3 regions of the Kitasatospora sp. NPDC056446 genome follow, and region 1 is predicted to be linked to each of the others. Evidence: riboswitches for the same ligand, from Rfam matches in the RefSeq annotation. Region 1 holds a riboswitch; each other region holds the start of a gene.
The links. A riboswitch is a leader RNA that binds a small molecule or an ion and turns the genes downstream of it on or off. The one in region 1 is predicted to bind S-adenosylmethionine.

Region 1 (10,298 bases):
GCCGGTCTTGGTCACGTTGTAGCCGTCCACCACCAGGTGCACCTGCGGGATCGCCAGCAGCTGGTCCAGCAGCGCCGGATCGTCCTCGGCCAGCCCGCGCCGCGCCACGTCGTGCGGCGAGGCCGCCCCCGGCACCACCGCCTCCACCAGGTCCGCCGGGCGGATCTGCGAGACCGGCAGCGCCAGCTCCCGCTGCAGGCCCTGCGCCGACTGCAGGACGGTGTCCAGCAGCAGCCGCAGCCGCATGTCCTCGACGCTGCGCCCCTCACGGGCCGACCGGCGGCCCTGCTCGGCGGCCGTCTCCAGCTCGGAGACCCGGTGCCTGAGCCGCCGCGCCTCGACCTCGGCCGCGCCGCGCTCGGCCGCGCCCTGGGCCTTCAGCGCCTCCAGCTCGCCGGCCACCCGGCGCGTCTCGGCCTGCGCGCGGCGGGTGTCGCTCTCCAGCGAACGCACCTTCTTGCGCAGCGACTCGGCCTCCCGCCGGACGCTCTCCGACTCCGTGCGCTGCCGCTCCAGGTCCGCCCGGGCGGCGGCCCGGACCTCGGCCAGCTCCGACTGGAGCTTCTCCACCAGCCGGGTCGCCTCCGCGGCCGCGTCCTCGGCGCCGGCCCGCTCGGCCTCCTCGCCCGCCTCGGCGACCAGCCGGCTCCAGCCCGTCGAGCGCACCAGGTAGGCGGCGGCCGCGACATCCATCGGATCGGCGGCGCCCGGGACGCTGCCCGACTCCAGCGCCCGCACCAGGTCGGGCTGCCCCAGCCGCAGCCGCTCCGCTATCCGCACCCGGAAGGCCGGCTCGGCCTCCAGCGCCGCCGCCAGCGCGGTGGCCGCGTACTTGGCCCGCCGCGCGGGGGTGAACTTGACGTACTGGCGCAGGCTCTGCGGGAGCTCGCCCGGCGGCAGCCCTCCCAGCGCGTCCGAGGCCAGCCCGACCACGCGCCGGCGCACCCCTTCGGGCAGCGGCCGGTCCAGCTTCTCCACGGCGCGCTCAGGTGCGGACCCCTCGGCGTCGGAGGAGGGGTCGGACGGTGCGGCCGACGCCTCGACCGCTCCCGGGCCGGCGCTCCCCGCCGGGTCCGTCCCGGCCTCCGGCGCCTGCGCAGCGGGCCGAAGTCCCTGCGCTTCGCCGGGCTCCTTCGCTGCGTCCACCACGTCCTCGGCTCCGATCCTGGTTCAGCGGGGTACGGCCGCGACTTCCCCCAGTCGTCACGCCCCGTGCGTCTTGTCTGCGTATCGATTGTCCCGTGCGGCGGACGGGCGCGCCGCGCACCGCCCGCCGCACCGGCGGGGTCAGCCCTGGCCGGTCGGGGCCTCGGCGTCCTCGGCCCCCGGACGGGCCACCAGCTCGACCTGGTCCACCGCGTTGCACCAGCGGCAGCGCACCGACTCGACGGTCTCGCTGAGCACCTCGGTCTCCTCGACCTTGGAGTCGCCGGCCAGGTCGAAGTGCAGGAACTCGGTCACCCGGGCGGTGCGGGTCACGTCGAAGCGGGTCAGGTTGCCGCACAGGGTGCAGCGCCAGCGCGTCTCGGCGGTCAGGGCGGGGACGGTCATCGGGGGTCCTCTCGGGTGGTCCCTGTGTGGGCCAGGCGCTCCCCCCGGAGCCCCGGCGTCGGCGGCGGGAGGCGGGAATGCCCGCCCCAAGCCTATTGCCTGGGGCAACCGCCGCGACCACCGGTCAGCGGAATACCAGGGCTAGTCCACCTGCCGTAAACCGCCGTGTCACCTGCGGCGCCCGGAGGGATGCTTGGCCGCATGGCGCTCGCGGCCCCCGACCACACTGCCGCGCGGGGCGGCCGGCCGCAGGTGCCCGCCCCGGCGGTCACCTACGCCCTGATCGCGGTCAACACCCTGGTGTTCCTGCTCGGCCCGGCCGCCGGGCTCAACCCGCTGTACGGCACCGGGCAGGCCCGGGTCTGCGCGGAGCAGCGGTACGAGCAGCGCTGGGGCGCCGTCCCGGCCGAGCTGCTGGCCGGACGGCCGCTGACCGCCGGACAGCTGGCCGAGGCCCCCGACCCCGTCCCGGGCTGCCCGGCCGCCCCGACCCCGGGCAAGCACCCGGCGCTGTCCGTCCTCACCGGCCTCTTCCTGCACGCCGGCTGGCTGCACCTGCTGGGCAACCTGCTCTTCCTCCACGTCTTCGGCCCCACCGTCGAACGGCGGCTCGGCCGGGCCAGGTACGCCCTCTTCTACCTGGCCGCCGGCAGCCTGGCCACGTACGGCTTCGCGCTCGCCGAGGCGCACTCGCCGGATTCCACCCGGGTGCTCATCGGAGCCTCCGGCGCGATCTCCGCCGTCCTGGGCGCCTACCTGCGCTTCCACCCGCGCTCGCGGGTGACGACGCTCGTCCCGCTGCTGTTCTTCCTGCCGCTGCGCTTCCCGGCCTGGCTGGTGCTCGGCCTCTGGTTCGCGCTCCAGTGGTGGTCGGTGCACTCGGCGGGCCCGGGGGTGGCCTACCTGGTCCACGTGATCGGCTTCTCGGCCGGCTTCCTGTTCGGCTGCACCGTCGTCCGCCACCCCTCGCGACGCCCGGCCTGACGCCCGATACGCTGGCGGCACCCCACAAAGGAGCCCGAAAAGTGATCACCGCCATCGTCCTGATCAAGACCAGTGTCGACCGCATCCCGGAGATCGCCGAGGCCATCGCCGCCATCGAGGGCGTCAGTGAGGTGTACTCGGTGACCGGCGGCTACGACCTGGTGGCGATGGTCCGGGTGCGCCGTCACGACGACCTGGCCGACGTCATCCCGGGCCGGCTCAACAAGGTCCCGGGCGTGGCCCACACCGAGACCCAGATCGCCTTCCGCACCTACTCCCAGCACGACCTGGAAGCCGCCTTCGCGCTCGGCCTGGACGAGTAGCGCGACGCCCGGGCGTCAGCCCTCCCGACGGCTGTCGGCGACGCAACGCCCGCCCTCGTTGCGGTAGTTCCAGGCCGCACCGTCCGTGACCAGCTCGCGGACGGCGGTCAGGAAGCGGTCGATGTGCTCGTCCGGCGTGCCGGCGCCGAAGCTCACCCGGATCGCGTTCAGGCTGCGCTCGCCGGGCAGCGAGGGCTCCGGGGCACCGCACTCGGACGGTGCGACATCCTCGTCCCCGAGCAGGGTGCGCACCAGCGGGTGGGCGCAGAAGAGGCCGTCGCGCACCCCGATGCCGTACTCGGCGGACAGCGCGGCCGAGAAGTGCGAGCTGTTCCAGCCCTGGACGACGAAGGACAGCACGCCCACCCGCGCGGAACCGGCGCCGAACAGGTTCAGCACCTTGACCTGCGGGATCCCGGCGAGCCCCGCCGTCAGCCGGTCGACCAGCTGCCGCTCCCGGGCCTCCAGCGCGTCGAAGCCGGCCTCGCTCAGCGCCCGGCAGGCCGAGGCGATCGCGTAGGCGCCGATCACGTTCGGCGAGCCGGCCTCGTGCCGGGCCGGGCCGGTGTGCCACTGCACGGCCACCGAGCCGTCCGTCTCCCGGGCGACCGTCCGGGTCGCCCCGCCGCCGGCCAGGTACGGCTCGGCGGCGTCCAGCCAGTCCGCGCGGCCGGCCAGCACCCCGGCGCCGAACGGCGCGTAGATCTTGTGGCCGGAGAAGGCGATCCAGTCGACGTCCAGCTCGCGCACCGAGACCCGGTGGTGCGGGGCCAGCTGGGCGGCGTCCAGCACCACCCGGGCGCCGTGCCGGTGCGCGGCCCCGGTCAGCTCGGCGATCGGCCACAGCTCGCCGGTCACGTTGGAGGCGCCGGTGACGCAGAGCAGCTTGGGGCCCTCCGGCGCCTCGGCGAGCGCGGCCTCCAGGGCGGCCACCGCCTCGGCCCGCGAGCGCGGTGCCCGCAGGTAGGTGACGTCCAGTCCGGCGTGCGCCCAGGGCAGCAACGAGGCGTGGTGCTCGGTCTCGAAGGCGAACACCCGGGTGCCGGCCGGGACGGCGGCGGCCAGCAGGTTGAGCGAGTCGGTGGTGGCCCGGGTGAAGACCACCTGGTCGCCCTCGCGCAGGTCGAGGAACTCGGCGACGGTGCGGCGGCTCTGCTCGAACAGGTCGGTGGACAGCTGCGAGAGGTACCCGGCCCCGCGGTGCACGCTGCCGTAGTACGGCGCGTAGGCGGCGACGTCGTCCCAGACCCGCTGCAGCGCGGGCGCGCTGGCCGCGTAGTCGAGCGCCGCGTAGCCGACCTTGGCACCGCTGGCGAGCGGGACCCGGACGTCGGCGCCGAGGACGGCGAGCGGGGCGAGGGGGGTGCGGATCTCGGTGGCGACAGACATGGGGGTGCACTCCTTCGGGGTACAGGGACCCCGAGAGTGCTGGTCGTCGGGTGTCCGCGCTTGTCGCACGGACGGTTTGCCGTGGCGACCCGGTCCTCACCCAGGGCACCCCGCCACGGACGGAGGGTTGCCGGACAGCAAGCTGGGGCTTCGCGCTGTCACTCATGACCTGGCGATGACTCTAGGTCCCGTCCATCGGGCGGTCAAACGGACATCCACCATCCGGACAGCCCGAGAGCCCGCGCCGGCGGACCGGCACGGGCTCCCAACTACCGCTTCAGATCCGGCTGGTGGCCTCCGACCAGCGCCGCAGCAGGTCCTGCGCCGCGCCGGAGTCGATGGCCGCCTCGGCCCGCGCCATGCCCGCCGCGAGCTGCTCGGCCAGCGGCGCGTCGCCCAGGTCGAGGGCGACCAGCGCCGCCGCCGTGTTCAGCAGGACGGCGTCCCGCACCGGCCCGCGCTCGCCCGCCAGCAGCCGGCGCGCGACCTCGGCGTTGTAGGAGGCGTCCGCCCCGCGCAGCGCCTCGATGCCGACCAGCTCGATGCCGACGTCCCGCGGGTCGAAGGTGGTCTCGGTGACCACCCCGTCCTGCACCACCCACACCTGCGAGGTGGTGGTGATGGTCAGTTCGTCCAGCCCGTCGTCGCCGCGGAAGACCAGCGCCGTCGAGCCGCGCCGGGCGAGCACCCCGGCGATCAGCCCGGCCAGCCGGGTGTCGAAACAGCCGATGGCGTGCGCGGTGACCTTGGCCGGGTTGGTCAGCGGGCCGAGGATGTTGAAGGCGGTCGGCACCCCGAGGTCGCGCCGCGCGGTGCTGGCGTGCCGCATCGAGGGGTGGAACTTCGCCGCGAAGCAGAAGGTGAGGCCGACCTCCTCGGCCACCTCGGCCACCCGCCGGGCGGACAGGTCCAGCGCCACCCCGAGCTTCTCCAGCACGTCCGAGGAGCCGCTGGTGGAGGAGGCCGAGCGGTTGCCGTGCTTGACGACCTTGGCGCCGGCGGCCGCCGCGACGATCGCCGACATGGTGGAGATGTTGACGGTCTTCGCCCGGTCGCCGCCGGTGCCGACGATGTCCACCGCCGGACCGGGGATCTCCAGCGGCTCGGCGTGCTCGTACATCGCGTCGACCAGGCCGGTGACCTCGTCGACCGACTCGCCCTTGGCCCGCAGCGCGATCATGAACCCGGCCACCTGGACGGGGGACGCCTCGCCGCTCATGATCCGGTCCATCGCCCACGCGGTGGACTCCCGGTCGAGGTCCTCCCCCTTCAACAGCGCCGCCAGGAGGTCCGGCCAGGAGCGGACCACCTGCGCGGGGTCGCTACCGCCGTTCGCAGGGTTCACGTTCACCATGGCTGACTCCAGCTGTTGTCGGTTCCCCCGCTCCGGGGGGACGTCCGTACGGATGGAGCCAGCCTATCGAGCGGCGGCGCGCCTGGGGCCTGTCTTCTCCAGTAGTGAGACGGCACCGCTCAGCGGGCGGCCGGGGCCCGCTTCGCCAGCCGGGCCCGCAGCAGGGTGGCGACCGCCCCGGCCAGCGCCACCGGGTCCACCGGGCGGGAGATCGCGGCGTCCGCCCGGCTCCAGGCGGCGAGCCAGGAGTCCTGCGGCCGGCCGATCAGCACCAGCACCGGCGGGCAGCCGTAGATCTCGTCCTTCAGCTGGCGCCCGAGCCCCAGCCCGCCGGCCGGAACGGCCTCGCCGTCCAGCACGCAGAGGTCCACGCCGCCCTTCTCCAGTGCCTTGAGCACCGCGGGGGTGGTCGCGCACTCCAGGTAGGACAGCTCCGGAAGATCCTCGGCGGGCCGGCGGCCGAGCGCCGTCAGCACCTGCTCGCGGGTGTTGCGGTCGTCGCTGTAGACGAGGACGGTGAGCGTCTCATCGGTCGTGTACGCCATGGACCCTGCTCCCTCAAGTGTGATCCGGACCACGTTCGCCTGATCCGGATGCTACTCCCGATCACCGCCCGCCGAGTGCCCCTCGCGCACGTTCCTCCCGGAGCGGCCGCGGCCCCCGGCTCACCCGCCCGGAGGACGGCCCGTCACCCGGAGGGACCCGGTCCACCCGTACGGCCGACCCGGAGCCTCCTCCCCTACCTCCCGGCACTACGCCGACCGTGCAACGACGCGCCGGGCAACGGGGTCACGGGCCGCTCCGAGGAACCGTCAGAAAAGGGACACGCCGCTGCTCAGCCCCCGTCCGGACCGTCCGGCACCCTCCAGGGGGGCATACCGCACGCACCGGACACTCCGAGGGACACCCCCCGACGTGAAGACGGAATAAGGGACCGACATAATGTCCGTCGTGGCGACAGCAACAGCAGTAGAAACCGGGCACGCGCACGGATCGGTCAACCGGCCGAACATGGTCAGCGTCGGAACGATCGTCTGGCTCAGTTCCGAGTTGATGTTCTTCGCGGCCCTCTTCGCGATGTACTTCACGCTCCGCTCCGTCAAGGGAGCCGAGTTCTGGACCGAGAAGGCCCACGCCCTCAACGTGCCGTTCTCCTCGGTCAACACCACTGTCCTGGTGCTCTCCTCGCTCACCTGCCAGCTCGGCGTGTTCGCCGCCGAGCGCGGTGACGTGAAGAAGCTCCGCATGTGGTTCATCATCACGTTCATGATGGGCGCGGTCTTCATCGGCGGCCAGGTCTACGAGTACACCGAGCTGGTCAAGAAGGACGGCCTGTCGCTGTCCTCCGACCCGTACGGCACCGTGTTCTACCTGACCACCGGCTTCCACGGCCTGCACGTGACGGGTGGTCTGATCGCCTTCCTGCTGGTCCTGGGACGGACGTACGCCGCCAAGCGCTTCACGCACGAGCAGGCCACCGCCGCGATCGTCGTGTCGTACTACTGGCACTTCGTCGACGTCGTGTGGATCGGCCTGTTCGCGACCATCTACCTGATCAAGTAACCAGCTGATCAGGTCGCTGGCCACCGGCTGCGGCCCCCGCCCTCACCGGCGACGGGCCGCTTCTGCCGGTGCCGACGCTCCCACCGACCGACCGCGCGCGCAGCCCTAGACAGGCAGCCTCGTGCCGGCCAGACCGGCCGCCGGGTGCACCCACCAGTCGACCAGATCCTGACACCGGGGTTATTCCGTGAAAAAGCTCTCCGCACGACGGCGCCACCCATTGGCGGCGCTGGTCGTCCTACTTCTCGCCCTGGCGGCAACCGGGGGGCTGTACGCCGCGTTCGCTCCCGCCGGCAAGGCGCAGGCCGACGTCGCCGCGCAGTCGCTCGCGATCGATGAGGGCAAGAAGCTCTTCGCCGTCGGTTGCTCCTCCTGTCACGGCCTGAACGGCCAGGGCAGCAGTGACGGTCCGAGCCTGGTCGGCGTCGGCTCCGCCTCCGTCGACTTCCAGGTCGGTACCGGCCGCATGCCGGCCCAGCAGCCCGGCGCCCAGGTGCCGCGCAAGACGAACATCTACTCGCAGGCCGAGATCGACCAGCTCGCCGCCTTCGTCTCCTCGCTCGGTCCCGGCCCGGTGACCCCCAAGGAGGAGCAGTACACCTCGACCAACCCGGACGACATCTCCAAGGGTGGCGAGCTGTTCCGCACCAACTGCGCCCAGTGCCACAACTTCGCCGGCCAGGGCGGTGCCCTGACCAAGGGCAAGTACGCCCCGTCGCTGGAGGGCGTGGACGCCAAGCACATCTACGAGGCCATGCAGACCGGCCCGCAGAACATGCCGTCGTTCCCGGACACCACCATGCCCGAGGAGCAGAAGAAGCAGATCGTGGCCTTCGTCCGCCACACCACCTCCGATGAGCCGAACCCCGGCGGTCTCACGCTCGGCAGCCTCGGTCCGGTGACCGAGGGCCTGTTCGGCTGGATCTTCGGCCTCGGCACGCTCATCGCGGTCGCGATCTGGGTCGCCGCCCACACCACCAAGGCCAAGAAGTCATGAGCCACGACATGTCAGAAGAGAAGCTCCCGGAGTCGCACGGCTCCGCCGGCGAGGTGGCCGAACACGGCAACCCCTTCGCCGACCCGGGCCTGCCGGCCCACGAGCCCCGGCGCACCGACATCGACGAGCGGGCCGCCCAGCGCGCCGAGCGCCAGGTCTCGCTGATGTTCGTGATCTCGATGCTCGCCACCGTCGGCTTCATCGCCTCGTACGTGGCCATCGACCCGGACAAGATCGTCTACATCTTCCCGCTGGGTCACGTCAGCGCGCTGAACTTCGCGCTGGGCCTGACCCTGGGCGTCGCCCTCTTCATGATCGGCGCGGGCGCGGTCCACTGGGCCCGCACCCTGATGTCGGACGTCGAGCTGCCGGCCGAGCGCCACGCGATCGAGGCCGACGACGAGGTCCGCGCGGACGTCATCGAGCAGTTCAAGACCGGTGCCGCCGAGTCCGGCTTCGGTCGTCGCAAGATGATCCGCAACACCCTCATCGGTTCGATGGCGCTGGTCCCGCTCTCCGGCGTGGTCCTGCTCCGCGACCTCGGCCCGCTCCCGGAGAAGAAGCTCCACGAGACCGGCTGGAAGGAGGCGACCGAGGCCAAGCCGCTGCCGCTCGTCAACATGAGCACCATGCAGCCGATGAAGCCCGAGGACATCATCATCGGCTCGCTGACCTTCGCCATGCCGGAGGGGCTGTCCACGCACAGCGAGGACTTCCAGCAGCGGATCGCCAAGGACGCCCTGATGCTGGTCCGCATCGCGCCGGACGACATCAAGGACGACAAGTCCAAGGAGCTGGGTTTCGAGGGCATCCTCGCCTACTCCAAGATCTGCACGCACGTCGGCTGCCCGATCAGCCTCTACGAGCAGCAGACCCACCACGCGCTCTGCCCCTGCCACCAGTCGACCTTCGACCTGGCGGACGGCGCGCGCGTCATCTTCGGCCCGGCCGGCCACCCCCTGCCGCAGCTGAAGATCACCACTGACGACAAGGGCAACCTGGTCGCCACCGGCGACTTCGCGGAGCCCGTCGGCCCGAGCTTCTGGGAGCGTGCTCGATGAGTAACACGAGCAGCACCACGACCGGTGCCGCCAAGCCCTCCAGTACGCGTGCCAAGCCCGCCAACAAGTGGGAAGCCGCGGCTGACTGGACGGACGGCCGGCTGGGGATCTACTCCCTCGCCAAGGCCAACCTGCGCAAGATCTTCCCGGACCACTGGTCCTTCATGCTGGGCGAGATCTGCCTCTACACCTTCGTCATCATCATCCTGACCGGCGTCTACCTGACGCTGTTCTTCAAGCCGTCGATGGCCGAGGTCGTCTACAACGGCTCGTACGTGCCGCTCAAGGGCATCGGGATGTCGGAGGCCTACGCCTCCACGGTCGACATCAGCTTCGAGATCCGCGGCGGTCTGCTGATCCGCCAGATCCACCACTGGGCCGCCCTGGTCTTCGTGGCGGCGATGCTCGTCCACATGATGCGCGTGTTCTTCACCGGCGCGTTCCGCAAGCCGCGTGAGATCAACTGGGTCTTCGGCTTCCTGCTGCTGATCCTGGGCATGTTCGACGGCTTCTTCGGCTACTCGCTGCCGGACGACCTGCTGTCGGGTACCGGTATCCGCTTCATGGAAGGCGCGATCCTCGCCGTCCCGCTGGTGGGCACCTACGTCCAGATGTTCCTGTTCGGGGGCGAGTTCCCCGGCCACGACATCGTGCCGCGCTTCTTCACCATCCACGTGCTGCTGATCCCGGGCATCATGCTCGGCCTGCTGGTGGCGCACCTGATCCTGGTCTTCTACCACAAGCACACCCAGTGGGCGGGCCCGGGCAAGACCGAGAAGAACGTCGTCGGCATGCCGCTGATGCCGGTCTACATGGCCAAGGCCGGTGGCTTCTTCTTCCTGGTCTTCGGCATCATCGCCGCCATCTCGGCGATCGCCACGATCAACCCGATCTGGGCCTACGGCCCGTACCGCCCCGACCAGGTGTCCACCGACGCCCAGCCGGACTGGTACATGGGCTTCTCCGAGGGCCTGATCCGTGTCATGCCGGGCTGGGAGATCAGCCTCTGGGGCCACACCCTGAACCTGGGTGTGTTCATCCCGCTGATGATCTTCCCGCTGGTCCTGGTCTCGATC
Region 2 (10,298 bases), on a different contig from region 1:
AGGTCGGTCGGCGCCGCGGCCAGCAGCAGCGCGGCCACCACCAGGGGCAGCGTGGCCATCCCGATGTAGCCGCTCCACCACACGTCGAAGTGGGAGGTCCAGGCGGCCCGCGCCAGCTCGAACAGCCCCCCGGCGCCCATGATCAGCGCGCTCCCCCGCACCGCCGTCCAGCGGCCCAGGATCGCCGCCACCACCAGCAGCGCGGCGGCCACCGGCTGGCAGAACTCCGAGAAGTAGGTGGCGTACGAGTGGTCCCAGGAGAGCCGGGTGGCGACCCGGTCCGCGGTGGTCAGCCAGGCCACCAGCGCGGCCCCGGCCACCGCCCCGGCGAGCATCGGCGCGACCAGCGCCAGCAGCCGTCCGGCCGCCGACCCGCCGGTCAGCCCGAGCCGCACCCGCAGCCCGTACACCGCCAGGCCGAGGACCTCCCGGGCGACCGCCAGGCGGCCGCCGGCCGCCGTCGTGTCGGCGAACACCTCGGCCAGTTCCTCGCCGCGCTCGCGGCGGTACCGCGCCGGGTAGAGCTGCAGCGCGGCCCGCAGCACCACGGAGGGCCCCGCGCCGATCATCGATGTGGTCATGAGAGTTCTCCCCCCGTCGCGGGCCGCGACTGCGGCCCGGTCCCGCCCGGCAGCATCGACCGGATCTTCGTCAGTCGGCGTTCGGCCTCGGTGGCCACCGCCCGCAGCCGCCCCGCCTCGGCGGCCAGCGCCTCCCGGCCGGCGCCGGTCAGCGCGTAGGTGCGCCGGGCCCGGCCGTCCACCACCTCTTCGGCGGCGACCTCGATCAGGCCCTGGCCCAGCAGCCGGTCGAGCGCGCCGTAGAGCGTGCCGGTACGCATCTTGACCCGGCCGTCGGAGATCGCGGCGACCTCCTGGATCAGGGCGTAGCCGTGTCTCGGGGCGTCGGCGAGCGCGGTGAGCAGCAGCAGGGTGGGCTCCTGCATGGAGCGTTCTGTCATACGACTACATATATCGTCAACCTACCTATAGGTCCAGCGACCGGCCGGGCCGACACAATGGTCGCCATGCCGACCACCGAGCACGACTCGCCCGCCACCGGGGCCCCCACGGCCACCGCCGGGGCCGCTCCGGCCGCCCCCGGAACCGCTCCCGGACCCGCCACCGGCACCGGAACCGCCACCGCCACCGGGGCCGGCACCGACACCGGGGCCGACCTGCTCGCCGCCTGGACCGCCCTGCTGCACCGCTGCGGGTCCGCCGACGACCCCGAACCGTACGGCCGGGAGCTGCTGCGCCGCTGGTCCGAACCGCAGCGCCGCTACCACACCCCCGCCCACCTGCACGCGGTCCTGCGGCACGTCGACGACCTCGCCGGGCACGCCGCCGACCCGGACACCGTCCGCCTCGCGGCCTGGTTCCACGACGCCGTCTACCGCCCCGACCGCACCGAGAACGAGGAGCGCAGCGCCGCCCTGGCGGTCCGCGCGCTGACCGCGGCCGGCCTGCCCGCCGCCCGGGTGGCCGAGGTCTCCCGGCTGGTCCTGCTCACCGTCACCCACGACCCCGCCCCCGGCGACCTCGACGGGGAGGTGCTGTGCGACGCGGACCTCGCCGTCCTCGGCGGCACCCCCGAGGAGTACGCGGCGTACGCGGCGGCCGTCCGGGAGGAGTACGGCTTCGTGCCCGAGCCGGACTTCCGGGCCGGGCGGGCCGCCGTCCTGCGCGGGCTGCTCGACCTGCCCGCGCTCTACCGCACCCCGGCCGCCCGCGCGCGCTTCACCGGGCCGGCCACGGCCAACCTGACCGCCGAGCTCGGCGGCCTCTGACGCCCGTCAGCGCCACCGGGCGGCGACCCGGTCCGCGGCGGCGATCCCCGCCATCACGGTCCACACCCGCCCCAGCACGGCCCACCAGGCACCCTGGTCGCCCCCCGACACCTCCACCACGGCCCACCACAGCCCGAGACCGCAGCACCCGCCCACCGCACCCCACACCCAGCGCTTCACCCCGGCACCGTACCGAGCCCCGGCCGCGCGGCGAACCCCGGCACCGTACCGAACCCCGGCCGCGCGGCGAACCCCGGTGCCGCAGCGATCAGGGCCGGAGCCGGGCACCGGAGCCCGGCTACCCGAGCTTCCCGACCGGTGCCACCACCGCGCCCTGCTTGCCGCACACCCAGTGCGGCTCCGGCCCCAGCTCGGGCTCCACGCCGAGCGCGTGCGGGTCCCCGTCGGCCGCGCACCCGGTGCACAGCGGCCAGCGCCCGTACGCCTCCAGCAGCGCGTCCTGGACGTCCTGGGCGACCAGTCCGAGCACGTACTCGGTGCCGTCCGGCCACTGCTCCAGCCACCAGCGGCGGTGCGTCACGGCCTGCTCCACCAGGGAGACCACGGCGGCGTCCGCCACGTCCCGTGCGGTGAGGTCGGCCAGGATCATTGCCCGCGCGTCGTGCAGGGCGGTCTCGATGTCGTCAACAGCCATCCGTCCATTGTCCGTCGACCCGCGGGAAGGGCGAAACGACGGCGCCCGCAGCGACGGCGCCCCGGAAACGCCGTGTGGGCGGCTCCCCGAAGGGAACCGCCCACACGGACGAGGATCAGCCGATCCGATCGCGAGCGATCAGGATCAGAAGTCCATGTCACCGCCCGGCATGCCGCCGCCGGCGGCCGCGGCGGCCTTCTCCGGCTTGTCGGCGATGACGGCCTCGGTGGTGAGGAACAGCGCCGCGATGGAGGCGGCGTTCTGCAGCGCGGAGCGGGTGACCTTGGCCGGGTCGATGATGCCCTCGGCGATCAGGTCGACGTAGGTGTTGGTCGCGGCGTTCAGGCCGTGGCCGGCGGGGAGGTTGCGCACCTTCTCCACCACGACGCCACCCTCGAGGCCGGCGTTGGTCGCGATCTGCTTGATCGGGGCCTCCAGCGCGACCTTGACGATGTTGGCACCGGTGGCCTCGTCGCCCTCCAGCTCCAGCTTGTCGAACGCGACCGAGGCCTGCAGCAGCGCGACGCCACCACCGGCGACGATGCCCTCCTCGACAGCGGCCTTGGCGTTGCGGACGGCGTCCTCGATGCGGTGCTTGCGCTCCTTGAGCTCCACCTCGGTGGCCGCGCCGGCCTTGATGACGGCGACGCCGCCGGCCAGCTTGGCGAGGCGCTCCTGGAGCTTCTCGCGGTCGTAGTCCGAGTCGCTGTTCTCGATCTCGGCGCGGATCTGGTTCACGCGGCCCGCGACCTGCTCGCTGTCGCCGCCACCGTCGACGATGGTCGTCTCGTCCTTGGTGATGACCACCTTGCGGGCGGTGCCCAGCAGGTCGATGCCGGCGTTCTCCAGCTTGAGGCCGACCTCCTCGGAGATCACGGTGCCACCGGTGAGGATGGCGATGTCGCCGAGCATGGCCTTGCGGCGGTCGCCGAAGCCCGGGGCCTTGACGGCGACGGACTTGAAGGTGCCGCGGATCTTGTTCACGACCAGGGTCGACAGGGCCTCGCCCTCGACGTCCTCGGCGATGATGACGAGCGGCTTGCCGCTCTGCATGACCTTCTCCAGCAGCGGGAGCAGGTCCTTGACCGAGCCGATCTTGGAGTTGGCGATGAGGATGTACGGGTCCTCGAACGTCGCCTCCATCCGCTCCAGGTCGGTGGCGAAGTAGGCGGAGATGTAGCCCTTGTCGAAGCGCATGCCCTCGGTGAGCTCGAGCTCCAGACCGAAGGTGTTGCTCTCCTCGACGGTGATGACGCCTTCCTTGCCGACCTTGTCCATGGCCTCGGCGATCAGCTCGCCGATCTGGGTGTCAGCGGCGGAGATGGAGGCGGTGGAGGCGATCTGCTCCTTGGTCTCCACGTCCTTGGCCTGCGCCAGCAGCTGGTCGGAGACGGCCGCGACGGCCTTCTCGATGCCGCGCTTCAGGGCCATCGGGTTGGCGCCGGCGGCGACGTTGCGCAGACCCTCGCGAACCAGGGCCTGGGCGAGCACGGTGGCGGTGGTGGTGCCGTCACCCGCGACGTCGTCCGTCTTCTTGGCGACCTCCTTGACGAGCTCCGCACCGATCTTCTCGTACGGGTCCTCGAGCTCGATCTCCTTGGCGATGGAGACACCGTCGTTGGTGATCGTGGGGGCGCCCCACTTCTTCTCCAGCACGACGTTGCGGCCCTTGGGGCCGAGCGTGACCTTCACGGCGTCGGCGAGCTGGTTCATGCCACGCTCAAGGCCGCGGCGAGCTTCCTCATCAAAGGCGATGATCTTGGCCATCAGAAGTGGTCCTCCGGGACACGGTCGACTGCTCGGACCAAGGGGTGCCCGCGACGGACGGCCCTGGTGTGCGGGGGTCTTTTCCCCTACCGCTCCCGGGGGCCTCACCGACCCGGTCCGCTGTCACTCTCACGCTGTGAGTGCTAACGCCAATGATTAGCACTCCGGGTGGTCGAGTGCAAGCCCAATCGCCAACCCGCGAGCCGCCGCTGGGGTCGCCGGGGAACGCCGGCGGGCCCGTACGACGCGTGTCGTACGGGCCCGCCGAGAAGCCGAGTGGTCACCAGCCGTGGGCCGCGCCGAGCTCCTGGAGTCGGAAGGGGGTCAGACCGCCGCGCGAACCATGTCCGCCTGCGGGCCCTTCTGTCCCTGGGAAATCTCGAACTCGACCCGCTGGCCCTCCTCGAGGGTGCGGTAGCCGTCCATCTGGATCGCGCTGTAGTGGACGAAGACGTCCGCACCACCGTCGACCGCGATGAAGCCGTAGCCCTTCTCCGCGTTGAACCACTTGACGGTGCCCTGAGCCATTCCGAACTCCCCTAGTGCTGTGCTGGCCCTTCACGCGCCCGCAGGTAGCGGGCCCGGGTTGGTTTGAAGGCAGGCCCGGGGAACCCCCCCTGGGCGCAGCCGTGCACGCCGCAACCATTCGCCCCGGACGCCCAACGGGCCCCGGTGAGCGGGTGATTGCGTCGACCGCCGCTGAATGTATCCGGACCGAAGCCCTCTGCAACAGGGTCAACCGCCGGGAATTCCGTCGCGACGTCAAGGGACAGGACGGGCTGAATCGGGAAAAATCTCGGCATTTCACGCCGGACATAGCGGACGAATTACTCAAATCCCTGCGGGAATTCTGACATCCGCCTGACATGTTTCACGGCCGGGCCCACCGGCCGGAAGCGCTGCGGTGGAACACCCTGGGAGAGCCGGGAGGGAACCCCTGTTCCCAACCGAGCCTCACTCTACTCCGACTTGACCGGGAAATATTCCCGCCGGAATGCAAGCGGCCGCCCGTACATACGGAGAGCGGAATTCCGTACGTACGGGCGGCCGAATGGGCGGGGCGCCGCGGCTCAGCAGCCGCCGGCCACCGCCGGGATGATCGAAACGCTCGCGCCGTCCTTGATCTCGGTCGCCAGGCCCTCGGCGAAGCGCACGTCGTCGTCGTTCACGTAGACGTTGACGAAGCGGCGCAGCTTGCCGGCGTCGTCCAGGATCCGGGCCGCGATGCCCGCGTGGTTCTGCTCCAGGTCGGCGATGACCTCGGCCAGGGTGGTGCCCTCGGCGGCCACCTCGGCGGCGCCGCCGGTGTAGGTGCGCAGGATGGTGGGAATGCGGACGTTGGCGCTCATGACTCTCCTAGCGGGGTGGGGCTCGTACGGGGCCGGTGCCCTGGGGGGCCGGGTGGCTCGGGCGGCCGGGCGGCCCGGCCGGTTCGGGCGGTTCGGGCGGTTCAGACGGCCGCGAGGCCGGCGTCGCGGAAGGAGGCCAGCGTCGGGCGGATGACGGCCGTCATCCCGGCGTCGGAGACGGCGTCCAGGGTCTTCAGGCCGTCGCCGGTGTTGATGGCGACGGTCTCCTTGGCCGGATCCAGCTGCCCGGTCTCGACCAGCTTCTTCAGCACGCCGACGGTCACCCCGCCCGCGGTCTCGGCGAAGATGCCCTCGGTCCGCGCCAGCAGCCGGATCGCGTCCACCACCTCGGCGTCCGTGACGTCCTCCACCGCACCGCCGGTCCGCCGGGCGATGTCCAGCACGTACGGGCCGTCCGCCGGGTTGCCGATCGCCAGCGACTTGGCGATGGTGTTCGGCTTGACCGGCTTGATCACGTCCCGGCCGGCCTTGAACGCGGCCGACACCGGCGAGCAGCCCTCGGCCTGCGCGCCGAAGACCCGGTACGGGCGGTCCTCGACCAGACCGAGCTTGATCAGCTCCTGCAGCCCCTTGTCGATCTTCGTCAGCTGCGAACCCGAGGCGATCGGGATCACGATCTGCTCCGGCAGCCGCCAGCCGAGCTGCTCGCAGATCTCGTACGCCAGCGTCTTGGAGCCCTCGCCGTAGTAGGGGCGCAGGTTGACGTTGACGAAGCCCCAGCCCTCGCCGGCCGGGTCGCCGATCAGCTCCGAGCAGAAGCGGTTCACGTCGTCGTAGTTGCCCTCGATGCCGACCAGTTCGCCGCCGTACACCCCGGCCATGACGACCTTGCCCTGCTCCAGGTCGTGCGGGATGAACACGCAGGACCGGAACCCGGCCCGGGCCGCCGCCGCGCCCACCGCGCCGGCCAGGTTGCCGGTGGAGGAGCAGGAGAGCGTCGTGTAGCCGAACGCCCGCGCCGCCTCGATGGCGCAGGCCACCACGCGGTCCTTGAACGAGTGCGTCGGGTTGCCCGAGTCGTCCTTGATGTGCAGCTGGGCGGTGAAGCCGAGCTCCCGGCCCAGGTTGTCCGCCTTCACCAGCGGGGTCCACCCCGGGTTCAGGTTGGGCTTGGAGGCCACGTCGGCCGGCACCGGCAGCAGCGGCGCGTAGCGCCAGACGGACGCCGGACCGGCCTCGATCCGCTTGCGCAGCTCCTCGGCGCCCTCGCTGCCGAAGTCGTAGGCGATCTCCAGCGGGCCGAAGCACTCCAGGCACGCGAAGCTGGGACCGAGCGGGAAGCGGGTGCCGCACTCCCGACAGGACAGGGCGGTGGCGGGGCCGAGGTCCACGGAAACAGGTGTGTCGATAGCCATGATGGCGAGGCCTCTCTCCTCATCTTCCCCGTGGCGCGGTCGCACCACAGGACGGAATTGGCACCTGTCCCGCGGGCCGTCGACGACGGCCGGGCGAGAAGGTTGCCGGGACGTCAACGGGCCGTTCCCTCAGTCCCTCTGGATGAGCTTGTGAAATTGTGGTCGCGCTCAACGGTGACCCCGGCGTGCAAAGGTCCGACCGCTGTACGAAGACTGTATCCGAAGGCGTCAACCCCGAACGGGACCGTCCGCCACGCGAGATGACCCGTCCCACCGACCCCGCCGAGGAGACTTCCGTGCCCGCCGAACCGACCCCCGAGCTCCTCCCGCAGGCGGCCTCCTGGCTGCGCCGCCGGTCCTGGAGCGCGGCCGACCGGCCGGTCCGCACCCTCCTCGCGGCCAAGGAGCGCACCGGCCGGACGGTCAGCGTCGTCCTCCCCGCCCTGGACGAGGAGGCCACCGTCGGGGACATCGTCCGCACCATCCGCCGCGAGCTGATGGAACGCCTCCCGCTCGTCGACGAACTCGTCGTGGTCGACTCCGGCTCGGCCGACGCCACCGCCGCCGTCGCCGCCGAGGCCGGCGCCCGGGTGGAGCAGCGCGACGCCATCCTGCCCCGGCTGCCCGCCGTCCCCGGCAAGGGCGAGGTGCTCTGGCGCTCGCTGCTGGCCACCCGCGGCGACATCGTCTGCTTCGTGGACGCCGACCTGCGCGAGTTCGACCCGGCCTTCGTCTCCGGCATCGTCGGCCCGCTGCTGACCGACGAGTCCGTCCAGCTCGTCAAGGCCATGTACGACCGCCCCCTGGAGACGGACACCGGTACGGTCCTGCCGGCCGGCGGCGGCCGGGTCACCGAACTCGTCGCGCGCCCCCTGCTCAACCTGCACTGGCCGGAGCTGGCCGGCTTCGTCCAGCCCCTCGGCGGCGAGTACGCCGCCCGCCGCAGCCTGCTCGAACGGCTGCCCTTCCCCACCGGCTACGGCGTCGAACTCGGCCTGCTGGTCGACGCGCTGGAACTGGTCGGGCTGGACGCCCTGGCGCAGGTCGACGTCGGCGTCCGGCACCACCGCCACCAGGACGGCCAGGCCCTCGGCCGGATGGCCGCCACCATCTACCGCACCGCCCTCGAACGCCTGGACCGCGCCCACCGCCTCAAGGCCTCCGCCGACCTGGTCCACCCCTACCTCACCCAGTTCACCCGCGACCCGGACGCCCTCTCCGCCCCCACGGCCGGCGGGACCCGCCCCTTCACCCCCCGCACCCACGAGGTGACCGCCCTGGAGCGCCCCCCGATGCACACCGTCCCCGAATACGCGACCCGGCACTGAGGGGTTTGCCGCCCCGACCCCCCGGCAACATCCCAACCATGGGCGATCTCACGACCGAACGTTCGAGTGCGACCGGCAGCGCCCCCGTCCTGGTGGCCTCCAACCGGGGACCGGTGTCGTTCGGCACCGCCGCCGACGGCACGCTGACCCTCCGACGCGGCGGCGGAGGCCTGGTCTCCGGCCTCTCCGCGATCGACGACCCGAACGCCGTCTGGGTCTGCGCCGCCCTCGGCGACGCCGACCGCAGAGCCGCCCGGGAGGCCCCCGACGGCCGCCTCGACCTGGCCGGCCACGACGTCGGCGGCCAGGCCGTCCGGATGCTGGACATCGACCAGGAGACCTTCGCCCGGGCCTACAACGGCGTCGCCAACTCCACCCTCTGGTTCGTCCACCACCTGCTCTACGCGACGCCCACCGCCCCCTCCTTCGACGCCGGCTTCCGCACCGAATGGGCCGCCTACCGCGCCTACAACGCCGCCTTCGCCGAGGCCCTGGCCGCCGAGGCCGCCCCCGGAGCGGCCGTCCTGATCCAGGACTACCACCTCTCGCTGGCCCCGGCCCTGCTCCGGGCCGCCCGCCCCGACCTGCGGATCGGCCACTTCTCGCACACCCCGTGGGCCCCGCCCGAGTACTACCGGCTGCTGCCCGACGACGTCGCCCGCGCGGTCCTGACCGGCATCCTCGGTGCCGACCGGGCCGGCTTCCTCACCGAGCGCTGGGCCCGGGCCTTCGCCGCCTGCTGCGCGGACCTCCTGGGCGCCGAGGTCGACCACGAGGCGCTCACCGTCACCCTGGACGGCCGCACCACGTTCCTCGGCGTCCACGCGCTCGGCGCCGACGCCGGGTTCCTGCGCGAACGCGCCCACCGCCCCGACGTGGACGAACGCCTCGCCGTCCTGCGCGAGGCCGTCGGCGACCGCCGCACCATCGTCCGGGTCGACCGCACCGAGCTGAGCAAGAACATCGTCCGCGGCCTCCAGGCGTACCGGCACCTGCTCCGCACCCGCCCCGAGTGGCACGACCGGGTGGTCCACATCGCCTTCGCCTACCCGTCCCGCACCGACCTGGCCGAGTACCGGGACTACACCGCCCGGGTCCGCCGGCTCGCCGAGGAGATCGACGCCGAGTTCGCCACACCCTCCTGGAAGCCCCTGATCCTGCACGTCGACGACGACTTCCCGCGCTCCCTCGCGGCCTACCGGCTGGCCGACGTCGCCCTGGTCAACCCCATCCGGGACGGCATGAACCTGGTCGCCAAGGAGGTCCCGGTGGTCTCCGACCGGGGCTGCGCCCTGGTCCTCTCCCGCGAGGCCGGCGCCCACGCGGAGCTCGCCGACGACGCGCTGACGGTCAACCCGTACGACGTCATCGCGACCGCCGACGCCCTCCACGCCGGCCTCACCATGCCGGAGCGGGAGCGCGCCGACCGCACCCGGCGGCTCGCGGCCGCCGCCACCGCGCTCCCCCCGCAGCAGTGGTTCCTCGACCAGCTCAACGCGCTGTGAGCGCCTGACCGAGGGACTCCAGCAGCTCCACCACGCCGGCCGGGCCCGGGACCACCAGGTCCGCCCGGTCGGCGAGTTCACGCACCGGGTCGTCCCCCACCGCCGCGCTGCACACCAGCAGCCCGGCCACGCCGTCTCCGCGCAGCTCCTCCACCGCCGCGAAGGCCGCCACGTCGCCCAGGTCGTCCCCCGCGTACAGCACCGAACGGGCCGCCCGCTCCCGCAGGAACCCGGTCAGCGCGGCCCCCTTGTCGACGCCCGGCGGCCGCAGCTCCAGCACCAGCCGCCCGGGCTCCACCACCAGCCCGGACTCGGCCGCCAGCGCGTCCACCGGCGCCCGCAGCAGTTCGAGCGCCTCCTGCGGCGCGGCCGTGCGCCGGGTGTGCACCGCCACCGAGCGCCCCTTGTCCTCCACCGAGGTGCCCTCCGGCGCGCCCGCCCTGGCCAGCACCCCCGGCAGCGCCTCCCGCACCCGGGCCACCCCGGGGTGCACGGGCGGCGCCGTCAGCTCCCCGTCCTGCCAGCGCTC
Region 3 (10,298 bases), on a different contig from region 1:
CGCGGTGCAGCTGGCACTGTTCCTCGCCGGGGTGGCCGCGGCCGCCACCGCGATCGGCATGCCCGCCACGGCCCTGGCCAACGTCCAGGTGGCCAAGCCGAGTTGGTGGGTCATCGGGCTGGGGCTGGCACTGGCCGTGGCCGGTGTCGTGATCAACGTGAACACCCCGCTGCCGGCCGTCCCGTGGATCGTCGCGGTGATCGCGGTGAGCGTCACCGTCCAGGTGGTGGTCGGCTCGGCGCACGGCGCGGCCATAGGCGGCCTGGCCGGCGCGGTCTCCGCCGCGATCGCGGCCACCCTGGTGCACTGGCTGCCGGGCGGCCCGCTCTGGCAGGTGCTCTACCTCCCGGCGTTCTGGATCGTGGTGCCGGGCTCCTTCGGCCTGCTGAACACCGCGCAGATCGAGGTCGGGAACGGGGCGCAGTCGGTGCTGGCGGCCGTGTCGGCGGTGTTCGGGGTGTCGATCGGCACCCTGATCGGCTCGGTCATCAGCCGGATCCCCCGCCCCTCCCTCCCCGTGCTGCGCCCCCGGACCTGACCCGGGCGGGCACCGGGCACCGGCGGAACGGGCACCGCCGGAACGGACGGAGGAACGGACGGAGGGACGGGGCGGCGGCATGCCGGGTCAGGCGTGCCGCAGCGCCTCGGTGAGGCGGTCCGCCGCCTCGACCACCGCCTGGGACAGGTGGGCGCCGGGGTGGCGGGTGAGCCGTTCGACCGGGCCGGAGACCGAGACCGCGGCCACCACCCGGTTGGACGGGCCGCGCACGGGCGCGGAGACCGAGGCGACCCCGAGTTCGCGCTCGCCGATGGACTGGGCCCAGCCGCGCCGCCGGACCCCGCTGAGGGCGGTGGCGGTGAACCGGGCGCCCTGGAGGCCTCGGTGGAGCCGCTCGGGCTCCTCCCAGGCCAGCAGGACCTGGGCGGCGGAACCGACCTTCATCGGCAGAGTCACCCCCACCGGGACGGTGTCGCGCAGACCGGTGAGGCGCTCGGCGGCGGCCACGCAGATCCGGATCTCCCCCTGGCGGCGGTAGAGCTGGGCGCTCTCGCCGCTGACGTCCCGCAGGTGCGTCAGGACCGAGCCGGCGGCGGCCAGCAGCCGGTCCTCACCGGCCGCCGCCGAGAGCTCACCGACCCTGGGGCCGAGGATGAACCGGCCCTGGAGGTCCCTGGCGACCAGGCGGTGGTGTTCGAGTGCGACCGCGAGCCGGTGGGCGGTGGGGCGTGCCAGGCCGGTGGCGGCGACCAGTCCGGCCAGGGTGGCGGGACCGGCCTCCAGGGTGCCGAGGATCGAGGTGACCTTGTCGAGCACGCCGACGCCGCTCGTGATGTCCATGGATGGGTACTCCGTCTCAAGTCCCGTGGGCGGCACGTGGGTTCCGCATACGGGGGCTCCGGGCGGGGAGCCGTGGGGGTGGTCAGCGGGGACGGGCCTGAGAAGTCGGCCGATTGCCTGCGCCGGGCACGGGACGGGTACGCGAAAGGGCCGGGACGGAAAGCGCCCGGACGAAGGACAGTACAGAGAGCACCGTGTCTCCTCATCTTCCCCGCGCCGGTTTGGCGACAGGCCGGAGTTGGCACTCGTACCGGACGACGCGGCGCGTGCTTCGGACGCCGGGTCGAACGGGGAGTTGCCGGGGCTTCGTAGGGCCGGTCCCTCCACCCCTCTGGATGATTCGCGAAGAACCATACAAGATTCCCCGGGTCCGCCGCCAAACCTCCCCACTGCGCCCCACCCCGCGCAAGCCCGGGACGGCGAGTTTCTCCTACAAGTCAACATGGTCGCCCGCCCGCGACGTGCCCGAGACAATCCGTCCGCACGGCCCAACCCGCGGACAGAAAGAGTGTGGACACGTGGCGACCACGACCAGAAATCCTTCGACCTCGTCCCAGGGCCGCTTAGCGGCGGCCCCCGTCCTGTACCGGCGGCCCCTGCTCGCCGTCTCCGCCGCGGTGGTCGTGCTGCTGCTCGCCCTGTCGGGGCGGAACGGGTACCACGTCGACGAGCTGTACAACCGGGTGTCCGGCGGACACCTCGCCTGGGGGTACGTCGACCAGCCCCCGCTGGTCTCGGTGATCGCCTGGGTGGAGACCACGCTGTTCGGCGACACCCTGACCGGTCTGCGCGTCCTGCCGGCCCTGATGACCGGCCTGGTGGTGTGGGTGGCGGGCTTCACCGCCCGCGAACTCGGCGGCGAGCGCGGCGGCCAGGTCTTCGCCGCCGCCGCGTCGGCCGCGACGGTCGTCACCCTCAACGCCGGCCACGTGCTGACCACCAACGGCCCGGACCTCCTGGTCTGGGTGACGCTGGGCTGGCTGTTCGTCCGGCTGCTGCGCACCGGCGACACCCGGCTCTGGCTCGCCGTCGGCGCGGTCACCGGCGTGGGCATGCTCGCCAAGAACCTCGTGGTGCTGGTGGTCCTGTCCCTGCTGGTGGGCGTGCTGGCGGTGGGTCCGCGCGCCGTCCTGCGCAGCCGGCACCTGTGGTGGGGCGCCGCGATCGCCACGGTGCTCGCGACCCCGGCGGTGCTGTGGCAGATCACCCACGGCTGGCCGGCCGTGGAGATGAGCGACGCGCTGCAGGTCGCCCTTGGGTCCGACTCCCGGGTCGCCTTCGTCCCGTTCCAGGTGCTGCTGGTCGGCCTGTTCCTCACGCCGGTGTGGGTCGCCGGGCTGGTGGCCCTGCTGCGCCGCCCGGCCTGGCGGGCGTTCCGGCCGGTCGGCGTCGGCTACCTGTTCCTGGTGGTGCTGCTGCTGGCCATCGGCGGGAAGCCGGAGTACACCGGCGGCCTCCCGCTGGTGCTGCTGGCGGCGGGCTCCGTCGCGACGGTGGAGTGGGCGCGGAGCACCTTCCGCCGCTCGCTGGCCGGGACCGCCCTGGTCGGCAACGCGCTGCTGTCGGTCGTGCTGATGCTGCCGGTCCTGCCGATCGCGTGGTACGGGTCGAACCCCGTGCTGAAGGGGCTGGGCGTCTTCCAGCTCGACCAGGCGGGCTGGCCCCGGCTCGCCCAGGAGGTGGCCGCCGTCGACCGGTCGCTGTCCCCGCAGGACCGCGCGCACGCCGTCGTCTACGCCAACCACTACGGCCTGGCGGGCGCCCTGGACCGGTACGGGCCGGAGAACGGGCTGCCGCCCGTCTACAGCGGGCACAACTCCTACGCCGACTTCGGCCGGCCCGCCGACGACACCACCGTGGTCATCGCGGTCGGTGTGAACCGGGAGGAGTTCGGCGCCCACTTCGCGAGCTGCGAGCCCAACGGCAAGTTCGAGACGGACCTGCCGGTCGCCGACCAGAACACCGAGTTCCTGGTCTGCCGCAACCCGCGCGAGCCGTGGCCGCAGCTGTGGCCCAAGCTCAGCTGGATCGGCTTCTCCTGCCCGTACACGGCCGAGGCGATCACCGCGAAGAGCACGAAGGGCTGCTCGCTGACCTGAGCGACGGGCCTCGAACCGCACGGGCCCGGGCGAGGGCCCGGACCGACGACGAGGGCCGCCTCCCCCGCACACCGGTGCGGGAGAGGCGGCCCTCGTCGTCCTTCGGTCAGCGCGGGGTCCCGGCTCCCGCCGCCAGCGTGGGGAAGCGGCGCAGCGCGGGGGTGAGGGTGGTGCCCACCGCGACGACGGCCAGTGCGCCGCACAGGGTCAGCAGGCTGCCGTGGCTGTCCCCACCGGCCATCAGCAGGCCGCCCGCCAGTGGCCCGACCGCGCCGGCGCCGCCGGCGAAGAGTCCGACGATGCCGCTCAGCCGGCCGCGCAGTTCGTCGGGCGCGACGGTGAGCTGGTAGGTCATGACCGTCGTGAACGCGGTGGGGATCAGGAAGGCGATCCCGCCGAGCAGCACGCCGGTCAGCACACCGGTCGGCACCAGGGCCAGCACCAGCGTCAGCCCCGCCGCGACCCAGGGGAACCCGACGATGACCACGGGCGCGGGCAGCGCCGCGTGCAGCCGGCCCGCGACGGCGGCGCCCAGCAGACCGCCGGCGCCGAACCCGGTCATCATCACGCCCACTTCGCCGGGGGCCAGGCCGCCCTCGCCGGACAGCGCCAGCACGATGACGGTCAGGGCGGAGACGAACAACTCGCAGCACATCAGCCAGACCAGGGTCGGCCTGATCACCGGGTGCCCCAGCACCCACCGGAACCCGTCGGCGAGCATGCCCGGCCGCTCGGGCCCGGCGCCCGGCTCCCCGGCACCCGACTCCACGGCACCCGGCTCCACGGCACCCGGCTCCACGGCGGACGCCCGCCCCGGCTCGGCCCGGGGGAGGCGGAGGAAGCCCAGCACCACGCAGGACGCCACGAGCAGGACGACGGCGACCGCGAACGGGGCCATCCGGTCGACGGCGAACAGGAAGCCGGCGCTCGCCGGGCCCAGCAGCGTGGCGATGTACCGGCGGGTGGTGTTGGTCGCCACCGCCTGCGACAGCTGCGACTCGGGCACCACCTGCGGCAGCGCGGCGTGCTCGGCCGGGTCGAAGGCCGCGCCCATCAGCCCCTCCGCCACCGCGACCACGAGCAGGTGCGCCAGCGAGAAGTGCCCCGCGAACAGGGCGAGCGCCAGGCTCGCCATCGCCACCGCCCGGACGCACTGGCAGACCAGCATGACCAGCTTGCGGTCGTAGCGGTCCACCAGGACGCCGGCCGGGACGTTGGCCGCCATGTGCGCCGCCGCGATGACGGCGGCGACGACTCCCATCCGGGCCGCGGAGCCGGTCGCCGCCATCACCGTCAGCGGGAACGCGATCAGGCACAGCTGGCTGACCAGTTCGGACACCAGCTGACTGCCCCACAGCACGTGGTAGTTCCGGTTGCGCGACAGCGGCGGCACGCGACCGGGCGCGACGTCGACCGTCATCCGGCCGACGCCCCGGTGCGGCGGAGCAGCCGGCCGGCGAGCTGGAGCAGCTCGACCCGGCCGGTGTCCGGGTCGCGGACGAACCGGCCCGTGCCCGGCACCCCGCCGCCGCCCGCCGTAACGAACCGCAGGTCGGCGGTGCAGGTCAGCGCGGAGCGCGGCCCGTGCCCGACGGACAGCGTCAGCCCGTCGGGGCCGGCCTCGACCAGGCAGTCCCAGTCGCCGTTGGCGTAGCGCCCGGCGCACTCGGCCGGGCCCGCGACCGGTTCGGCCGGGTCGGACAGCGTCCGCAGCGAGTGGTTCGCCACGTCGAGCCCGGCCGCGCCGAGTTCGGCCAGCAGGTCCTCCCACAGCCCGGCGCCGGTGCTCGCGTTGGTGGTGAGCGCCACCGCCGTCCCGGCGGCCGGGTCGAAGCGCAGGTGGGACCAGGTGCCGTCGCCGCTGCCGTCGTGCCCGTTCCAGTCGTGACTGGTCGGGTCGCCACCGGCCGGGTCGACGACGGCCGGGTCGCCGGCGTCGCGGCCGCCGTCCGGGCCGCGGAAGACGGCCCAGCCGAGCCCCCAGCCGTCGGCGAGGCCGAACGGTCCGACGGCGAGGCCGCCGGTGTGGTCCCGGAGCATCGCGTCGCCGGTCGCGGGGTCGAGCACCCCGGCGCCGGTCGGGTCGTGCAGGCCGGCCAGCCGCACCAGGTCGGCCGCACTGGCCGCCAGCGCCGCGGCGGGGTCGTCGACCGGGGCGAAGGACTGCTCGGGCACCGGGAGCAGGCCGTCCCGCTCCGAGGAGCCCTGGACCACGTGGCCCTGTGCCGTCGGCCGGTCGCCCGGCTGCCCGTTGTACGCCGCCGCGATCCCGAGCGGGCGCAGCAGCATCGACTCCACGGCGGTCCGCCAGTCCGTGCCGGTCAGCACCTCGACCAGGCGGCCGGCCAGCACGTAGCCGACGTCGGAGTAGGAGAACGCGGTGCCCGGTCGGTGCGTCACGGCGCTCTCGTCGCAGTGCCGTTCGATCCAGGCGCGCCGGTCGGCGCTGGGCACCCGCTCGTCTATCGCGGCGACCAGTCCGCCGGTGTGGCCGAGGAGTTGACGCACCGTCACCCGGCCGACCGGGCTCGCGGCGGAGAGTTCGGGCAGGTAGGCGCCGATCGGGGCGTCGAGGTCCAGCCGTCCGTCGGCGGCCAGCAGTCCGACGAGCAGTGCGGTGGCCGGCTTGGTCAGGGAGGCGACCGGGAACGCGGTGTCGGCGGTGACCGGCAGGCCGGAGCCCGCCACCCGCTCCCCCGTCGCGACGACGATCAGCCGGCCCTGGTGGCGGACGGCGAGCTGCGCGCCGGGCACCCGGTGCGCGCGCGCCAGTTCGGCGAGCCGGGCGGCCAGGAACGCGCGGTCGAGGGCCGGGACCGCCGGGTCGGCGGCGTCCTGGTCGTCGGCGTCCGCGTCGGCGGCGAGGGAGTCGGTCACGACACTCGGCGGGGAGTCGAGCGGTGCCACCGGCTCGGGCCCGACCGGCCCGGGCGCGGCCCCGCCGTCGGCGGCCCCGGTCCGGACCGCGACCGCCGCGAGGCGTTCGACGGTCGGGTGCGAGAACAGGTCCTTGGGCACGATGTGCCAGCCGGCCCGCCGGGCGCGGTAGACCACCTGGACGCTCAGCACCGAGTTCCCGCCCAGCTCGAAGAAGTCGCCGGTCACGTCGACCTCGTCGAGCGGGCGGCCGAGTACCTCCGCCCAGATCGCGGCGAGCGCGGCCTCCGTCGCGTCGCGCGGCGCGACCCGCGGCGCGGCGTCGTCGGCCGTCGCGCCCGGGGCGGGCAGCGCCCGCCGGTCGACCTTGCCGCTGGGGGTCAGCGGGAAGGTGTCCACGACCACGAAGAACGCGGGCACCATGTACCCCGGCAGGGACTTCCCGAGGTGCGCCTTCAGCTCCGCGGCGGTGGGCGGTTCGGCGCCGGCCGGCACGGTGTAGGCCACCAGCTGCCGGTCGCCCGGGCGGTCCTCGCGTGCCACCACCACGGCCGAGCCGACCTTCGGGTGGGCCTCCAGCACCGTCTCGATCTCGCCGAGCTCGATCCGGAAGCCGCGGATCTTGACCTGGTCGTCGGCCCGGCCGACGAACTCCAGGACGCCGTCGGCCCGCCACCGGACCACGTCGCCGGTGCGGTACATCCTCCCTCCGGCCGGTCCGAACGGGTCGGCGACGAACCGGCCCGCGGTCAGGCCGGGCCGGCCCGCGTAGCCCCGGGCCACGCCCTCGCCGGCGATGTACAGCTCGCCCGGGACGCCGGGGGGCACCGGCTGGAGGCGGGCGTCGAGCACGTACACCCGGGTGTTGGCGATCGGCCGGCCGATCGGCGGCGCGCCGGTGGTGCCGCGCGCCAGCTCGGCGGCGGTGGACCAGATGGTGGTCTCGGTCGGCCCGTACACGTTCGTCACCGACGGCGATCCGGCGGTCAGGGCCTCGGCCAGTTCGGCGGGCAGCGCCTCGCCGCCGACGAGCACCCGGACCCGGGCGAGCACGTCCGGGACGGCCTCGGCGACGCCGCGCCACAGGCTCGGCGTGGCCTGCACCACCGTGACGTCCTCGGCGTGGACGACCCGGCGCAGTTCCCGCGGGTCGAGCACCAGCTCCTTGTCCGCCAGGACCACGGCCGCGCCGCTGACCAGCGGCACGAACAGCTCCAGGTGCGCGATGTCGAACCCGACGGTGGTCACGGCCAGCAGCCGGTCCCCGGGGGCCATCGCGGTCCGGTCCCGCATGTCCAGCACGAAGTTGCGCAGGTTGCCCCGGGTGACCACGACGCCCTTGGGGGTGCCGGTGGAGCCGGAGGTGTAGAGCAGGTAGGCGGCGTTCTCCGGGCCCACCGGCCCGGCCGGGGCCGGCCTGGTCGCCGGGAGGCCGGCGAGCAGGGCGGCCGTGCCGGGGTCGGTGAGCGAGAGGGACGGCGTGCCCTCCGGCAGGTCGAGGACGGCCGCGTCGCCGGTCAGCGCGAGGACCGGGGCCGCGTCGCGCACCATGAACGCGAGGCGTTCGCGCGGGTGGTCCAGGTCCAGCGGCAGGTAGGCGGCGCCGGTCTTCAGTACCGCCAGCATGGCCACCAGCAGTTCGGGGGTGCGCGGGCAGGCCAGGGCGACGGTCTGCTCGGGGCGCAGGCCCCGGGCCACCAGGTGGTGGGCCAGCCGGTTGGCGCGGGCGTCCAGTTCGGCGTAGCTCAGCACGGTGTCCCGGTGCACCAGCGCGGTGCCGTGCGGGGTGGCCGCGGCCTGCTGTTCGAACAGCTCGACGGTGGTGGCCCGCCCGGTCGGCAGGGCGGTGGCGTTCCACTCCTCCAGCAGGACGGTCCGCTCGGCGGCGGTCAGGACGGGCAGTCCGGCGACCGGGCTCCCGGCGTGGTCGGCGAAGGCGTCCAGCAGGGTCGCCAGGCGTCCGGCGAGCCGCTCCACGGTGCCCGGGTCGAACAGGCGCGGGTCGTAGCCGAGGCGCAGGTGCAGTTCGTCGGTGGTGTAGGCGGTGAGGGTGAGCGCGTAGTTGGTCTCCTCCGCGCCGTCGTTCTCGCGCACCACGAGGCCGTGCCGGGCGCCCGCCTCCCGGTCGTACGGGAAGCTCTCGAAGATGACGAGGCTGTCGAACAGGCCGGAGTCCCCGGGCACGTCGCTCCAGCCGCGGACCTGGGCCAGCGACACGTGCTCGAACTGCCGGGTCTCGACCTGCTCGTCCTGCATCCGGCGCAGCCAGGACACCAGGTCGGGGGCGCCGTCCACGCGGGTCCGCACGGGCAGCGTGTTGATGAACAGGCCGACGATCTCGTCCGCGCCCGCGAGTTCGGCGGGCCGGCCGGAGACCGTCGCGCCGAAGCACACGTCCTGTTCGCCGCTGTGCCGGGCGAGCAGCAGCGCCCACGCGCCCTGGACGACGGTGTTCACCGTCAGCCGGGCGCTCTTGGCGAACTCGTAGAGCCGGCGCGAGCGTTCGGCGGGCAGCCGCAGGTTGACGTCGCGCGAGGAGCGGGAGTCGTGCGCGGCCAGCGGCGCCCGGTCGTACGGCAGCGGGGTGGCCGCCGTGAAGCCCGCCATGGTGCGGCGCCAGTGCGCCTCGGCGGCGGCGTCGTCCTGCTCGGCCAGCCACTGCACGTAGTCCCGGTACGGGCGGCGCGGCTTGGGCGCGGGGGTGGGTGCGCCGCCGAGCGCGGCGTGCTCCTCGAAGACCTGGGCGAGGACGTCGGCGAAGCTCCAGCCGTCCAGCAGCAGGTGGTGCGAGGACCAGATCACCCGGACGCTCGACCCGGACAGCCGGGCGACGGTCAGCCGCATCAGCGGCGCCTCGGCCAGGTCGAGGCGCAGCGCGGGCAGGCCCTCCCACAGCTGCCGCGAGCGGGCCTCCCGGTCCTCCTCGGTCAGGGCGCTCCAGTCCAGGTGCGTCACGGGCATCCGGACGTCCCGGCGGACGATCTGGAGCGGGGTGTCCAGGACGTCGGCGCCGACCACGGCGGTGCGCAGGACCGGGGTGCGGTCCACCACCCGCTGGAAGGCCTCGGCCAGCCGGGCCGGGTCGTCGACCCCGTCGAGCACGGCGGCGAAGTGCGTGAGGTACATATCACCGCTGTCGCCGTCGAGGGAGTGGAACAGCATGCCGCTCTGCATCGGGGTGAGCGGGTAGACGTCCTCGACCGTGCGGCCGTCGCCGGCGATCCGGTCCACGGCCGCCTGGTCCAGGCCGGCGAGCGGGAAGTCCGACGGGGTGCAGCCGCCCGCGCCGGGCAGCGCGCAGTGCTCGACGATCTGCTCCAGCGCGGTGAGGAAGTCCTCGGCGAGCCGGGCGACCGTCTCCTCGCGGTGGACGTTCCCGGAGTACTCCCAGCCGAACTCCAGCACGCCGTCCCGGACCATGCCGGTGACCTCGATCAGGCACTGCCGGGCCTGCTCGGGGCTCCGGTCGGGCACCGGGTTGTCGCACCAGCCCCGGAACAGCCCGTCCTCGTCGCCGGTCCCCGCGTCGAAGCGGCCGTGGTAGTTGAACCCGACCTGGCACTGGCGGCCCTGCCCCAGTCCGCCGGCCCCGCCGAGGTAGCGCAGGGCGCCGTAGCCCAGGCCGCGGGACGGCACGGCGCGCAGCTGCTCCTTGACGCTCTTGAGGGTGGCGCCCCAGTCCCCGCCCTCGGGCAGCTCCAGCGCCACCGGGAACACGGTGGTGAACCAGCCGACGGTGCGGGTGAGGTCGACGTCGGCGAACAGGTCCTCGCGTCCGTGGCCCTCCAGTTCGACCGGCACGGTGCCGCCGGCCCAGTCGTGCAGCACCCGGGCGAGGGCGCTCAGCAGCACGTCGTTGACCTGCGTCCGGTACGCCTCGGGGACCCGGCGCAGCAGCGCGTCGGTGCGGTCGGCGCTCAGCCGCCGGGTGAGGGTGCGCGCGGAGCCGGCGGTGTTGCGGCCCCGGAGGTCCACCGGCAGCG

Region 2: it holds a riboswitch for S-adenosylmethionine, as region 1 does, so the genes downstream of both, thrC (threonine synthase) here and ACFQ6N_RS24105 (aminotransferase class V-fold PLP-dependent enzyme) in region 1, are expected to answer to the same signal.
Region 3: it holds a riboswitch for S-adenosylmethionine, as region 1 does, so the genes downstream of both, ACFQ6N_RS30085 (IclR family transcriptional regulator) here and ACFQ6N_RS24105 (aminotransferase class V-fold PLP-dependent enzyme) in region 1, are expected to answer to the same signal.

The regions. Positions count from the first base shown of each region.
Region 1 is NZ_JBHTRF010000040.1:29,597-39,894, reverse strand. Features, by position in the region: gene ACFQ6N_RS24125 (NYN domain-containing protein) at 1-978, opposite strand, end outside; gene ACFQ6N_RS24120 (hypothetical protein) at 1,288-1,551, opposite strand; gene ACFQ6N_RS24115 (rhomboid family intramembrane serine protease) at 1,753-2,535, shown strand; gene ACFQ6N_RS24110 (Lrp/AsnC ligand binding domain-containing protein) at 2,577-2,858, shown strand; gene ACFQ6N_RS24105 (aminotransferase class V-fold PLP-dependent enzyme) at 2,874-4,247, opposite strand; SAM riboswitch class IV at 4,299-4,417, opposite strand; gene trpD (anthranilate phosphoribosyltransferase) at 4,525-5,601, opposite strand; gene ACFQ6N_RS24095 (hypothetical protein) at 5,721-6,146, opposite strand; gene ACFQ6N_RS24090 (heme-copper oxidase subunit III) at 6,544-7,164, shown strand; gene ACFQ6N_RS24085 (c-type cytochrome) at 7,352-8,161, shown strand; gene ACFQ6N_RS24080 (Rieske 2Fe-2S domain-containing protein) at 8,170-9,222, shown strand; gene ACFQ6N_RS24075 (cytochrome bc complex cytochrome b subunit) at 9,219-10,298, shown strand, end outside.
Region 2 is NZ_JBHTRF010000009.1:77,572-87,869, reverse strand. Features, by position in the region: gene ACFQ6N_RS08745 (hypothetical protein) at 1-581, opposite strand, end outside; gene ACFQ6N_RS08740 (PadR family transcriptional regulator) at 578-961, opposite strand; gene ACFQ6N_RS08735 (hypothetical protein) at 1,028-1,789, shown strand; gene ACFQ6N_RS08730 (hypothetical protein) at 1,796-1,969, opposite strand; gene ACFQ6N_RS08725 (hypothetical protein) at 2,088-2,444, opposite strand; gene groL (chaperonin GroEL) at 2,589-4,211, opposite strand; gene ACFQ6N_RS08715 (cold-shock protein) at 4,536-4,739, opposite strand; gene ACFQ6N_RS08710 (MoaD/ThiS family protein) at 5,282-5,560, opposite strand; gene thrC (threonine synthase) at 5,662-6,936, opposite strand; SAM riboswitch class I at 6,953-7,085, opposite strand; gene ACFQ6N_RS08700 (glucosyl-3-phosphoglycerate synthase) at 7,233-8,264, shown strand; gene ACFQ6N_RS08695 (trehalose-6-phosphate synthase) at 8,303-9,769, shown strand; gene otsB (trehalose-phosphatase) at 9,756-10,298, opposite strand, start outside.
Region 3 is NZ_JBHTRF010000063.1:22,447-32,744, forward strand. Features, by position in the region: gene ACFQ6N_RS30080 (threonine/serine exporter family protein) at 1-538, shown strand, start outside; gene ACFQ6N_RS30085 (IclR family transcriptional regulator) at 626-1,339, opposite strand; SAM riboswitch class I at 1,539-1,681, opposite strand; gene ACFQ6N_RS30090 (glycosyltransferase family 39 protein) at 1,858-3,438, shown strand; gene ACFQ6N_RS30095 (MFS transporter) at 3,545-4,858, opposite strand; gene ACFQ6N_RS30100 (amino acid adenylation domain-containing protein) at 4,855-10,298, opposite strand, start outside.